Regions from separate parts of the Paenibacillus sp. LK1 genome, predicted to be linked through region 1. Evidence: riboswitches for the same ligand, from Rfam matches in the RefSeq annotation. Region 1 holds a riboswitch; the other holds the start of a gene.
What was found. Region 1 has a riboswitch for cobalamin ahead of CS562_RS09570 (ABC transporter substrate-binding protein). Riboswitches for the same ligand answer to the same signal wherever they lie in the genome.

Region 1 (6,147 bases):
GCGGTCAAGGACGCGGAGGCTAACGGACGTATGCTGGAAACCATGGGAAGCGTAATTACGCCTAATCCGACAACCGGGTTAGAGGCAGGGGGACAAAGCGATGGCACTGCCATTCTATAATTATTACTCCCATGTAATAAAGGACCAGAACGAATACAGATCTTCTGTGTGGCCTGGATTACACGTCTCCGCACATGAGCGGCATATTAAAGCGTCCAGTCCTTCTGCTGTAACAGCCCTTTCCAGTGCTGTGTATGGAGGCGGCATGATTGAACTGAATCGTATATTCAACATCTATGTCGACAGACATTATCGCTGTGATGATCCACCTCGTGATATTGCTGATCTGTTGAGTGAATGGCAGGAGCAGCAGGATCAATGTGCCGGTCTTCTGACTGCGGTTCGATTGGAGCACACAGCGATCCAGGAATACGCAAGTGATGAGTTCGGATTACTTTGCTGCACTACAGCAGGGGTATCCAATGCTGCACGGGCAGGTTCTGCAAGAACCGTATTTGATGCTGCGGGGAATAAGATGAGCAATGGGACGGTGTCCCAGAAAATTGGGAAGGTTTCGGCTTCAACCTATACTCCCGGTACGATCAATATCATGTTGTGGATGAATGGGCGTATGACTGCTGGAGCGATGGTGAATGCCATTCAGACTGCGGTGGAGGCGAAGGTCGCTGCGTTAGCTGATTTCGGTGTGGCGGATTCAGAGAATGGTCTGACTGCAACCGGAACAACAACGGATGCCATCGTACTCGCGGTAAGTCAGGCTGATGTAAATAAACCGCTCATCAGTTACGCCGGGACGGCTACAGTCATGGGTGCAGCGATTGGCAGGCTGGTGTATGACACAATAACGGAAAGCCTGCAAGCCGCGCAGGAGTGGAAAGAGAGGAATAACAAGCAATGACATCTCTGCTGCATCAATGGGCTTCCTGGCCGATCTGGACGGGAATGGCTGGAGCCTGGATTATTATAGGAGCATACATATTGGATCGCTGCATCGGTGATCCACGCTGGATTCCCCACCCGGTGATTGGAATGGGAAAGGCCATCTCTGCACTGGAGCGGGCGATAAGGTCGCGGGTGGATTCGAACCAGGCTCTCAAAAGAGCTGGCGTTTTATTTCCCCTTTTGATTGCGGGCGGTTCTTTTGCACTGACTTGGGGATTAATCTATGTGCTGGGTCTTATTCATCCCGCTGTTTCGGTTGTGGCAGAAGTGGCGCTAATAGCAACCACCATTGCCTCGAAAGGTTTGAAGGATGCAGGCATGGAAGTTTACCGCCATCTGAGTCAACAGGACTGGCCTGCGGCGAGACGTTCACTGGGTATGATTGTAGGACGTGATACGGCTCATCTGGATGAACCGGAGATTGTACGGGGAACGGTGGAGACTGTGGCGGAGAATATCGTGGATGCTATCGTCTCTCCACTGTTCTATGCCCTGATTGGTGGTGCACCCCTTGCCATGGCCTATCGGGCGGTGAATACACTGGATTCCATGGTAGGTTATAAAAATAAAAAATATCTGCATCTCGGCTGGGCGTCTGCCCGTCTGGATGATTGGGCCAATTGGATTCCCGCGCGGCTTACCGCCTTGCTGTTGATTATAGGAGCCTGGTTCATGAAGATGGATGCCAGAGGGGCTGCACGTATGGTGTCCCGGGATGCACGACTGCACCCAAGCCCAAATAGCGGTTTCCCCGAGTCGGCGGTGGCTGGAGCGCTGGGCATAAGACTTGGCGGGCATAACGTATATCACGGCGAGGCTTCATTTCGCGCATATATGGGCGAGCCTACAAGGCGGATGGAAGCAGAAGATATTGTACGAACAACACGGCTTATGTTCTGGTCGGCAGGTTCTTTTGTTTTAGTATGTTGGTTGGTCACCTTAGGGATATGGTCTGCTGGAGGTGCACTGTTATGGAGATAGAAGCTGGACCTAGTGGCATGCAAAGTCGTGAGCTTATTTTGATACGTCACGGGACAACGGCGTGGAATTTGGAAAAAAGATATCTAGGGCATTCCGACATCGGACTGTTGCCCGGAGCAGAGCAGGAGCTATCTTCGCTGCGTGAGCAATTCAGCAATATCACATGCGAAGCCCTGTATTGCAGTGATCTGCTGCGTTGTCAGCAGACACTTACACACATTGCGCCGTCCCAAGCGGGACAGGCCAAGCTTGATCCCCGACTAAGGGAGATTGACTTTGGTCAGTGGGAGGGGTTGACCTACGATCAGCTCAAGGACAATCCGCAGTACCGAGACTGGATCGATGCGCCCCAGGAGGTAACGCCACCGAGTGGCGAGCCTTGGACAGCATTTACTGCGCGAATTGATTCATTTCTGAAAGAGAGTCTGATGTCCTTTTCACCAATACTGCACTCTCGCAGCTTAAACGTGCCAAAGATAGCCGTAATTACACATGGCGGTGTTATTCGTTATATGGTATCACGTCTCATTCCAGATCAAGGATTTTGGGATACGCAGGTGATACCAGGACAAGCGATCAAGATCCGGCTGGATGGTGATGGGGGCAACTGGGTTGGAACCAGATTGACTTTTCCGTAAATCGGGTTGTAAGGATGTACAATATAACCTATAATCACAACAGAAGTGTGACTTAGCAAGTGCGTCATTGATGGAAGCTCAACAAGCTCTAGCAAGGATGCAAGATGCTCACTTGAATGGTTGAACAATATTAGCGACCAAGGGTCCCGCGTGCATGCAGCAATGTTTCATGGGTTCATATGAGGCCATGAACGGCAAACGGGTGAAATAGGGAAGCCGGTGTAAATCCGGCACGGTCCCGCCACTGTAAATCAGGATGAATTCCTGTAAGTCAGGTTACCTGCCCTGGACGTACAAACCGGTGTTCCTTCGAGGAAAGGACAGCGTTTCGGGCAGTTCTCTGTGCATATACAGCGCCAAGCTGACCATGCATAGATCGCCACATGCGAGACGTCATCCCTGATCCTGACCCAAGGATTGGGGATTTTATTTTTTCGGAACACAAATTCAAGCGGAATTGGGACAGGAGCACTACTCACTAGAATGGATAGAGAAGGGGAGAATGAACACAATGAATTTCAAGACATGGAAAGGCGTAGCGTCACTGCTGAGCGCAGCGATGCTGGCACTGACGTTGGCCGGATGTGGTACAACAACAACGAACGAGGGCACAGGAACCTCGCAACCTGCACAGGAGCAATCCCAGGAACAGGCGCAGACAGATCTCAAAACACAATATCCACTCACGGTTACAGATGCTACGGGTGAATCATTTACCTTTGACAAAGCACCAGCCAAAATCGTATCTGTATCTCCAGCTGAAACGGAATCCCTGTTCGCACTCGGATTGGACGAGCAGATCGTAGGGGTATCCGACTATGACGATTATCCGGAAGCAGCAACGAAGAAACCAAAAATGGGCGGCATAACAAAGCCTAATGAAGAGTCTATCATTGCGGCTGAAGCAGATATCGTATTTACAGGTATCTCGATGAGCGAAGAGTCTGTTAAGAAACTGCGCGATCTGGGCATTACCATTTTCAAAACAGATCCTAAATCAGTGGATGATGTGATGAATAACATTGAAACATTTGGTAAAATCACGGATCATCAGGAAAAAGCACAGGAGATCACCACTCAGATGAAACAAGATGTGGCTGATGTAACTGAAGCTGTGAAGGCAGTTAAACCAGAAGAAAAGAAAAAAGTATATGTTGAGTTCTCCCCAGGCTGGACTGTGGGTAAAGGCGAATTCATGGATGAATTGATCACACTGGCCGGAGGAAACAACGTAGCTTCCGACTTGACTGGCTGGAACCAGATTAATGAAGAGAACATTATTGCTTCCAATCCGGACGTCATTCTGTATGCGAACGATGTTATTGATGAAAATTCCAAAACATTGGATCAAATCATCAAAGCACGCAGCGGATGGGATCAAATCACGGCTGTGAAGAACGATGCAGTCATCGGTCTGGATGCCAACCTGTTGAGCCGTCCGGGACCACGGGTAACCCAAGGTCTGAAAGAAGTAGCCAAAGCGATCTACCCTGATCTGTTCAAATGAGTAAAAAGCTGGCAGTGTACGGAACGGCCGGAATTGTGCTGCTTGTGTTAACCGTGCTCATCTGCACGGGCATCGGTTCGGTTGCCCTGCCTGTCCGGGACATTGCGGGTATCTTGCTTCATCGCATTCCCTGGCTGGGCGACTGGATTGTTCCTGACTGGAATACAGCAGCAGAACAGATTATATGGAAGGTCAGATTCCCACGTGTACTGCTTGCCGTGCTTGTAGGTGCATCGCTGGCGATTGCCGGAACTGGATTCCAGGGGGTTCTTCGTAACCCTCTGGCTGATCCGTTTACCCTGGGCGTATCGTCCGGTGCATCGGTAGGTGCGGCTTTTCTGATTTTTTTCGGATTGCAGTATGCACTGATTGGGATCTGGACTCTGCCACTGGTCGCGTTTCTGACGGGAGTAATCACATTGTGGTTTGTACTGGCCCTCGCTCGTGAGGGACGCAAAATACCGACACACAGCCTGATTCTGGCTGGCGTGGTCATGCAAAGTTTCCTGGGAGCCGTAGTCTCCTTCCTGTCGACCATGTCGAAGCAGACAATTAATGAAATTATATACTGGACGATGGGAAGTCTGGCACTGCGTGGGTGGTCGTATACGGCCATCCTTTTCCCGTATTTTGTACTGGGGCTAATTTTCCTCTGGAGCCGTGCACGTTCGTTGAATGTGCTTGCCTTGGGGGAACGACAGGCTGCTCATATCGGGGTTAAGGTGGATGGATTGAAACTGTCGGTGTTAGCTGTGGGTACGCTGCTTACCGCAGGCGCTGTCTCCGTATCCGGCGTGATTGGCTTCGTCGGCTTGGTCATTCCGCATATTCTTCGGCTCATCGTCGGACCTGATTATCGCTTGCTGGTGCCTTTGTCAGCGATTGGGGGAGCCATCTTCATGGTCTGGGCAGATACGATTGCACGCTCATTGCTGGCTCCAACCGAAATTCCGCTGGGTGTGGTTACGGCTTTCGTTGGAGCGCCATTCTTCGCGTATCTGCTACACCGGAACAAAAAGCTGCGGAAGGGGATGATGCCATGAGCACATTCATGAAAACAGACCTTACCGAGAGCCGGCCGATGATAGAAATCAAAGAAGCTGGTAAAATGTATGGTAACCATCGGGCTCTGCATGCGGTGGACTGGCAAGTCACAGAGGGTGAATGGTGGGGCGTTGTTGGTCCAAACGGCAGTGGAAAATCGACCCTACTTCAGCTACTTGCCGGAACCGAACTGCCGAACGTAGGCAGCATACAGATTGATGGACGCGACATTTCCTCATACACCCGTAAAGATTTGTCACGTATGATTGCGGTCTTGCAGCAGGATGGTCTGCCGGCCATCTCTTATCCTGTAAGAGATGTTGTCGAGATGGGACGTTACCCTTATCAGAACTGGCTTGGCAAAGAAACGTCGGATGGAGCAGCAGTAGTTGATAAGGTGTTAGAGGAGTTGGGTCTGAGTGACATGGCCGAACGACCTTTGGATGCACTGAGTGGCGGACAACGGCAGCGGGTTGCGCTTGCCAAAGTCATGGCTCAGGAACCCAGGCTATTATTGCTGGACGAGCCAACCACCTTTCTCGATATCAAATATCAATTGCAATTCATGGAGTTGTTATCAGCGTGGCGTCAAAAAAATCATATTACGATTGTGGCGGTGCTGCATGATCTGAATCTGGCCGCGCAATTTTGCGATCATATTCTGGCGCTGCGTGACGGGACTTGTGTAGGCAGTGGCACACCCCATTCGTTGATGACGGAAGAGAACATTCGGGAGATCTTCCGGGTGAGCCCGGCCATGGTGAATCATCCCGACAATGGATTGCCACAGCTTTTGCTAAGACGAGAGAAGAAATGAATGAGGCGGGGGAGACCCCATATTTTGATAAAGGAAGTGCTGGCTGTATGAATAATGAACAGGTGTTGGAACAGTTAATGGGTCGGATCGTGGGTCCACATGAGGCAGTTGCGGCTGAAGCTTCCGCGCATGTGGATGCATTGACGAAGCCTCCCGGCAGTCTGGGCAAGCTTGAACAGCTAGTTATTCGTCTGGCG
Region 2 (6,147 bases), on a different contig from region 1:
CAGTGGTTCATCGAGCATTGATCCACGCAACATGCGTGAATATTATCTGAAGGCATTCGAGAAACCGTTTAAAGAGGGCGGCGCACAGTCAATGATGACCGCGTACAACTCAATTAACGGTACACCAGCATTGCTGCATCCGTTTGTAAACGAGATTGTGAAGGGCGAATGGGGCATGGATGGCTTCATCGTGAGTGATGCAGGGGATGTCATGGGGATCAAGAACGATCATAAATACTATGATTCCCACACACCAGGAACAGTAGAGTCCGTCAAAGCCGGAATTGACAGCATTACCGATGATGCGGATCTTTCGAAACAGGCACTGCGTGAAGGGCTGGAGCAAGGCACACTCACAATGGAAGACATCGATCTGGCGTTGTTCAATACGTTCCGTGTGCGTTTCCGTCTGGGTGAATTCGATCCGGCTGAGGGCAATCCATATGCTTCGATCGGTGAAGAAGCAATGATGACGGAGAAGGCGAAGGCCCTGTCACTGAGAGCAGCGAGAGAACAAGTGGTACTGCTTAAAAATGATAAAGGCACACTGCCGCTGGATAAAACAAAATCCGGCAAAGTGGCTGTGATTGGCCAACTGGGCGGAACAGTCTATCGTGACTGGTATGCAGGCACCATGCCATATAGCGTATCCCCGCTTGAAGCGATCAGTGGCAAAGTAGGCGGCGACAAGGTTGCATTCAAGGATGGCAATGACCGCATTACATTGACTTCAGTGGCAAGCGGTAAGGCTGTCGGATTGGCTGAGGATGAGAAATCATCCATCATTGCTTCGGGAAATGCGGAGACATTTACACTAAGTGACTGGGGCTTTGGCAGTTACACGCTGAAGGCAGACAGTAATGGGAAATACCTGACGACGGATGAAGAAATGGTTACGGCATCAGCGGATGAAGTATATGGCTGGTTTGTGAAGGAAGTATTCCATCTGTTGCCACAACAAGACGGAAGCGTGGGGCTGACGACTTGGAACGGTAAAACAGTAACGGCACCCAATAATGGAAACGATGCGTTTGCGGTATCCGAAGAGTTGAAATCTTTCGGTGCTACGGAAACGTTCAAAAAGGATATTGTGGTGAATGGATTGGAAGAAGCGGTTGCGGCCGCGAAGGAAGCGGAGACGGCGATTGTATTTGTCGGCAACAATCCGCTTGTAAATGGTAAAGAAGAGATCGACCGCCCAAGTCTGGACCTGGCTGAATCCCAGCAGCGTCTGGTTGAAGCCGTGTATGCAGCGAATCCAAATACCGTTGTAGTTATCGTGGGAAGTTACCCGTTCACGTCCAACTGGGTGCAGGAGAATATTCCGGCTGTATTGTATACATCCCATGCAGGACAAGAGTTGGGGAACGCTATAGCTGACGTATTATATGGCGATTATGCACCAGCAGGCCGCCTGAATATGACGTGGGTACAATCCGCAGATCAGCTGACTGATATCAGAGACTACGATATCATTCAATCCGGACGTACGTATCAGTATTTTGAAGGTGATGTACTGTATCCATTCGGACATGGATTAACGTATGCATCGTTTAAATACAGTAATTTGGAGCTGAACCCGGCCCAAGCTGGAGTCGAAGAGATCATTACTGTGCATGTGGACGTGACAAATACAGGTACGATCGCCAGTGATGAGGTTGTACAGTTGTATGTGCGTGCCGGACAGTCCCGTGTGAAACGTCCACTCAAAACGTTAAAAGGTTTCCGTCGTCTTCATATTGAAGCTGGAGCTACAGTAAAAGTCAGCTTCACACTGCCAGTTCAGGAACTGGCGATCTGGGATGTAACCCGTGATCGTTATGTGGTCGAAAGCGGCACCTACTCCATTATGGTGGGCAAATCTTCTGCCGATGTTCAGCTTGTTGCTGACCTGACAGTACAAGGGGAGACCATTCCTGCACGTAATCTGGGTGTGGCTACGCGCGCCGAGAATTACGATGCATACTTCGGTGTAGATCTGGATGAGAGCAAAGAAGGCGGAACTTCTGTCCGTGTGATTGGTGAACAAGGCTGGATTGCCTTCAAGGATGCAGATCTGGGCAGCAATGCAGCAGCGATTGAAGCTCGTGTATCATCAGAGCAGGCAGATGCGGTATTGGAAGTTCGACTGGGTGCACCTGACGGTACACTGGCAGGACGCGTGGAACTGGCACATGGCGAGGCACAGCAGTGGTCCACGGTTAAGGCAGACCTGAAAGGCGTATCAGGTCAACAGGATGTATACCTTGTGTTGTCCGCAGGAGTACGTGTCAGCCATTTCGAGATTCATTAAGTCGGATAAAAAGCCTTTCAAGATAAACAAATAGAATGATGGTAAATGAAAAAAGCCTCCGAAGGAATTCGGAGGCTTTTATTTGCATTCACAGGCTTCGTTTAGATTGAGGAATCAGCGGTTACTCGTTCTCTTGCTGTACGAGCAGCGTCCACCATGATGCTCAATGCATCTACAACTTCGGCTTTACCACGTGTTTTCAGTCCGCAGTCAGGGTTCACCCAGAACAGATCTGCTGGCAGCACTTGAAGTGCACGCTCGATCATATTCAACATCTCGTCCTTGCCTGGAACACGCGGACTGTGGATATCGTATACACCGAGTCCGATGCCTTTGTCATACGTATTCTGCTCGAAGCTGCCTACCAGTTCCCCATGGCTACGGGATGTCTCGATGGAGATCACATCTGCATCCAGGTCGCTGATGGCTTCAATAATATCATCGAACTCGCAGTAGCACATATGGGTATGCACCTGCGTTGTTGGTTTTACGGTTGCAGTAGCCAAACGGAAGGATTCCACGGCCCATTGCAGGTACTCATCCCACTTGCTTCGTTTGAGAGGAAGTCCTTCACGCAGAGCTGGCTCATCGACCTGAATCATCTCAATGCCTGCTTGCTCTAGCGCTTCAACCTCGTCCCGAATGGCGCGAGCAATCTGGTAGGATACTTCACTGCGTGGTATATCCGAGCGGACAAAGGACCAGTTCAGGATCGTTACCGGACCTGTGAGCATGCCTTTTACCGGTTTGCTGGTCAGTGTCTGGGCATAGGCTGTTTCTTTTACCGTCATCGGTTCATTGAACAGCACATCTCCATAGATTACAGGTGGCTTCACGCAGCGTGAGCCGTAGGATTGTACCCAGCCATTTTTGGTGAAGGCAAATCCGGTCAGCTTCTCACCGAAAAACTCGACCATATCGGTACGTTCGAACTCACCGTGTACCAGCACATCCAGACCAATTTCCTCCTGGATGGTAATCCACTCCTGGATCTGTTCACGAACATAGGCATCATATTGCTCCGCATTCCACTCCCCTTTACGGAAGAGTGCACGTGCTTTGCGCACATCCGCCGTTTGCGGGAAGCTGCCAATGGTTGTTGTTGGCAGCAGTGGGAGCGACCATTTCTGCTGCTGCAGCTCACGTCGCTCCTGGAATGACGCGTCGCGAAGCAGCTGCTCATCAGCATGCACCCCTGCAGGCGCACCACTCAGGCGTGTCCGTGATTCGGACTCGCTCAGCAGGCGCACCGCTTCGGTGCTCGCCTGGGCGCGGCGGCTGGCTTCCGCCAAAGCCGCTGCCTGGTCCGCCTGCTTCGCACCGCCGGACAACAACGTGCCGAGCGTCGCTATTTCCTCCAGCTTCTCGTCGGCAAAGGCCAGGGCATTGCGCAGTACCGGATCAAGCGCGCTCTCTTGAGCGGCAGTAACCGGTACATGCAACAGGCTGCAGGAAGGCTGAATGATCAGCTTGCCTTCGGCTGCGAATTCAGCTACCTGCTCCAGCAGCTTCGCCGTCTCTGCGAGATCGGCGCGCCAGATGTTGCGCCCGTCGATGACACCGGCGCCCAACCATTTATCCTGCGGGAAGCCATGCTCCCGCAGGCTGGCGAAGTTGCCTTCATAGCCGTGGACCAGGTCCAGGCCGATTCCGGCAACAGGCAGAGCTGTGACGACCGGATAAGCTTCCACCGATTCGAAATACGTTTGAAGCAGCAGCTTCAACTCCGGTGCAGCTTGTGCCAAGGCAGCATACACCTGTTGCAGCAAAGCCTCATCTTCGGAAGAGACGGCCAGCGTCAGAGCAGGCTCGTCGATCTGTACCCACTGTACGCCTTCTGCTTGAAGCTCAGACAGAAGCTGGGCGTATACGGGAACGAGGCGAGTGACGATTTCTGCGAAGCGTTCCGCGTCATAGCCTTTGGCGAATCGTACATACGAGTACGGACCGACAACGACTGGTTTACCTTCCAGCCCAAGCTCCTGCTTCGCTTCGCGATAGGCGGCAAGGGGTTTATTTTCAAGCAATGCAAATGCAGTATCATTATGAATCTCAGGTACGATGTAGTGATAGTTCGTGTTTAGCCACTTGGTCATCTCACAGGCTGTTGCCTGATCATTACCCCGGGCCATGGCGTAGTAGGTAGATACGGATACGGGTCCGCCTGAATGGTTAAAGCGCTCAGGAACGACGCCAAACATCGCGGATACGTCAAGAATATGATCATAGTAGGAGAAGTCGCCTACAGGAATCAGATCGAGCTGCTGTGCCTGCTGTTTCTTCAGATCCTGCAACCGAAGCGTGGTTAGCTCCTGATGAAGCGTAGATTCATCGATCCGGCCAGCCCAGAAGGACTCCAGTGCTTTTTTCCATTCGCGTCCCGCACCGATGCGGGGGTAACCGAGGTTGCCTGTCAGTACTTGTGGCTGTTGTTGCTGTGATTGCGACATGTAAAATTCCTCCTCATTTATAATAAGTGAACCCATCAAGTTGAAGCTATTGTGGTGTGCTTCTTTTGAAAGCATCAAAAAAAGGCATTCCTTCCGATTCCATAACCCGAGAAACAGGCATCATGAATGACGACTGTGCACAAAGATAGAATGGGAAAGAACACCTGCTATAAGTAGTTGTAGCGGCTGCTCTAACACCTCCCTATCTTCCGTAGGTCATGCGATGCTGTCGAAACAGGCAGGTCTCCTGGCTTGCGGATCATGGCCATATGCATTCCTTCCCGGTGGTTGCACCAGTGGATTATATGCATAGACTCCCCGTATACAGTGGCGGGACCGCGACGGACTTACACCGTGCTTCCCTTTTAAGCCTGACCACGCATGTAGCGCGGTCGGCACCTGTTTCCGTGTGCAGAAATGTGCGTACACATCTCCGGCTATGAAATTGGCGACCAAGCATAGATGATAGATTGTATCATGATGCAATCGTCGTATACTTGCTCTTCTGCTACCAATCATAGACGATAACCAACGGGCTTGCAACATATATCATTAATCCGATCGGAAATAAAATAATGTTCTATTAAACCTTGATTTAATGGCAGATTTGGCTCCTTAAAATGAAGCAAATCATCGCCCACGCTATGCTTGATTCCCCTAAATAAAAAAACGTTACCATGCATCTAACTGCATGGTAACGATTGTCTGGTCTGCCATTGTTGCACCCACATTAACGATGCGCTGATTACGACTGCCGCGAAAAGGAAGAGACACATCACGCTCAGCTGCGATATAAGGCCCATCGATAATGACGTCGCATAGCCGGGATAACTCCGCCCGCGACGGGTCTGTAATCAGTTCCTCATACACAAACCCCGTGTAGGCCCATACAGTCAGATCAGGTCGAGCAGCCCGAAGCTGCCGAACCCAGGAGGCGCATTCTGCGGCAGAGAAAAAAGGATCACCTCCGCATAACGTTACCCCTTCCAGCAAGGGATGTGAGGTCACTTCATGCAAAATCTGCTGCTGCCTCTTCTCCGTAAAGGGTTCGCCTGCCCGGAAGCTCCATGAGCCGGGACTGAAACAGCCCGGACAAGCGTGGCGGCATCCGCTGATGAACAACACGGCACGCAGGCCAGGCCCCTCATTCACTGATTCCGGGATGTAACCATACAGATTCACCGATGTTTCACCCGGTCTCTCACTTCGGCCTGCTTCGCGCCATTGAAGCGCACTTTATAGTCACCGGTCAGATATCCCGTAACCCGGCGCAGTCGCTGGAAATGCACATGGTTTTCATGAGCCTCACATCCGGGACATACATCTCCAATAACGCCCTCATAGCCACAGGACGGACAACGGTCAATCGGGTGATTAATGGAGAAATACCCGATGTCCTGGGCA

Region 2: another riboswitch for cobalamin. It lies ahead of metE (5-methyltetrahydropteroyltriglutamate--homocysteine S-methyltransferase); the one in region 1 lies ahead of CS562_RS09570 (ABC transporter substrate-binding protein).

The regions. Positions count from the first base shown of each region.
Region 1 is NZ_PEII01000003.1:523,356-529,502, reverse strand. It holds gene cobD (threonine-phosphate decarboxylase CobD) at 1-120, shown strand, start outside; gene CS562_RS09585 (adenosylcobinamide amidohydrolase) at 101-919, shown strand; gene cbiB (adenosylcobinamide-phosphate synthase CbiB) at 964-1,944, shown strand; gene CS562_RS09575 (histidine phosphatase family protein) at 1,935-2,582, shown strand; cobalamin riboswitch at 2,737-2,884, shown strand; gene CS562_RS09570 (ABC transporter substrate-binding protein) at 3,085-4,089, shown strand; gene CS562_RS09565 (FecCD family ABC transporter permease) at 4,086-5,132, shown strand; gene CS562_RS09560 (ABC transporter ATP-binding protein) at 5,129-5,950, shown strand; gene cobT (nicotinate-nucleotide--dimethylbenzimidazole phosphoribosyltransferase) at 5,998-6,147, shown strand, end outside.
Region 2 is NZ_PEII01000007.1:115,846-121,992, forward strand. It holds gene CS562_RS16850 (glycoside hydrolase family 3 C-terminal domain-containing protein) at 1-2,293, shown strand, start outside; gene metE (5-methyltetrahydropteroyltriglutamate--homocysteine S-methyltransferase) at 2,395-4,743, opposite strand; cobalamin riboswitch at 4,964-5,161, opposite strand; gene nrdG (anaerobic ribonucleoside-triphosphate reductase activating protein) at 5,416-5,925, opposite strand; gene CS562_RS16865 (anaerobic ribonucleoside triphosphate reductase) at 5,922-6,147, opposite strand, start outside.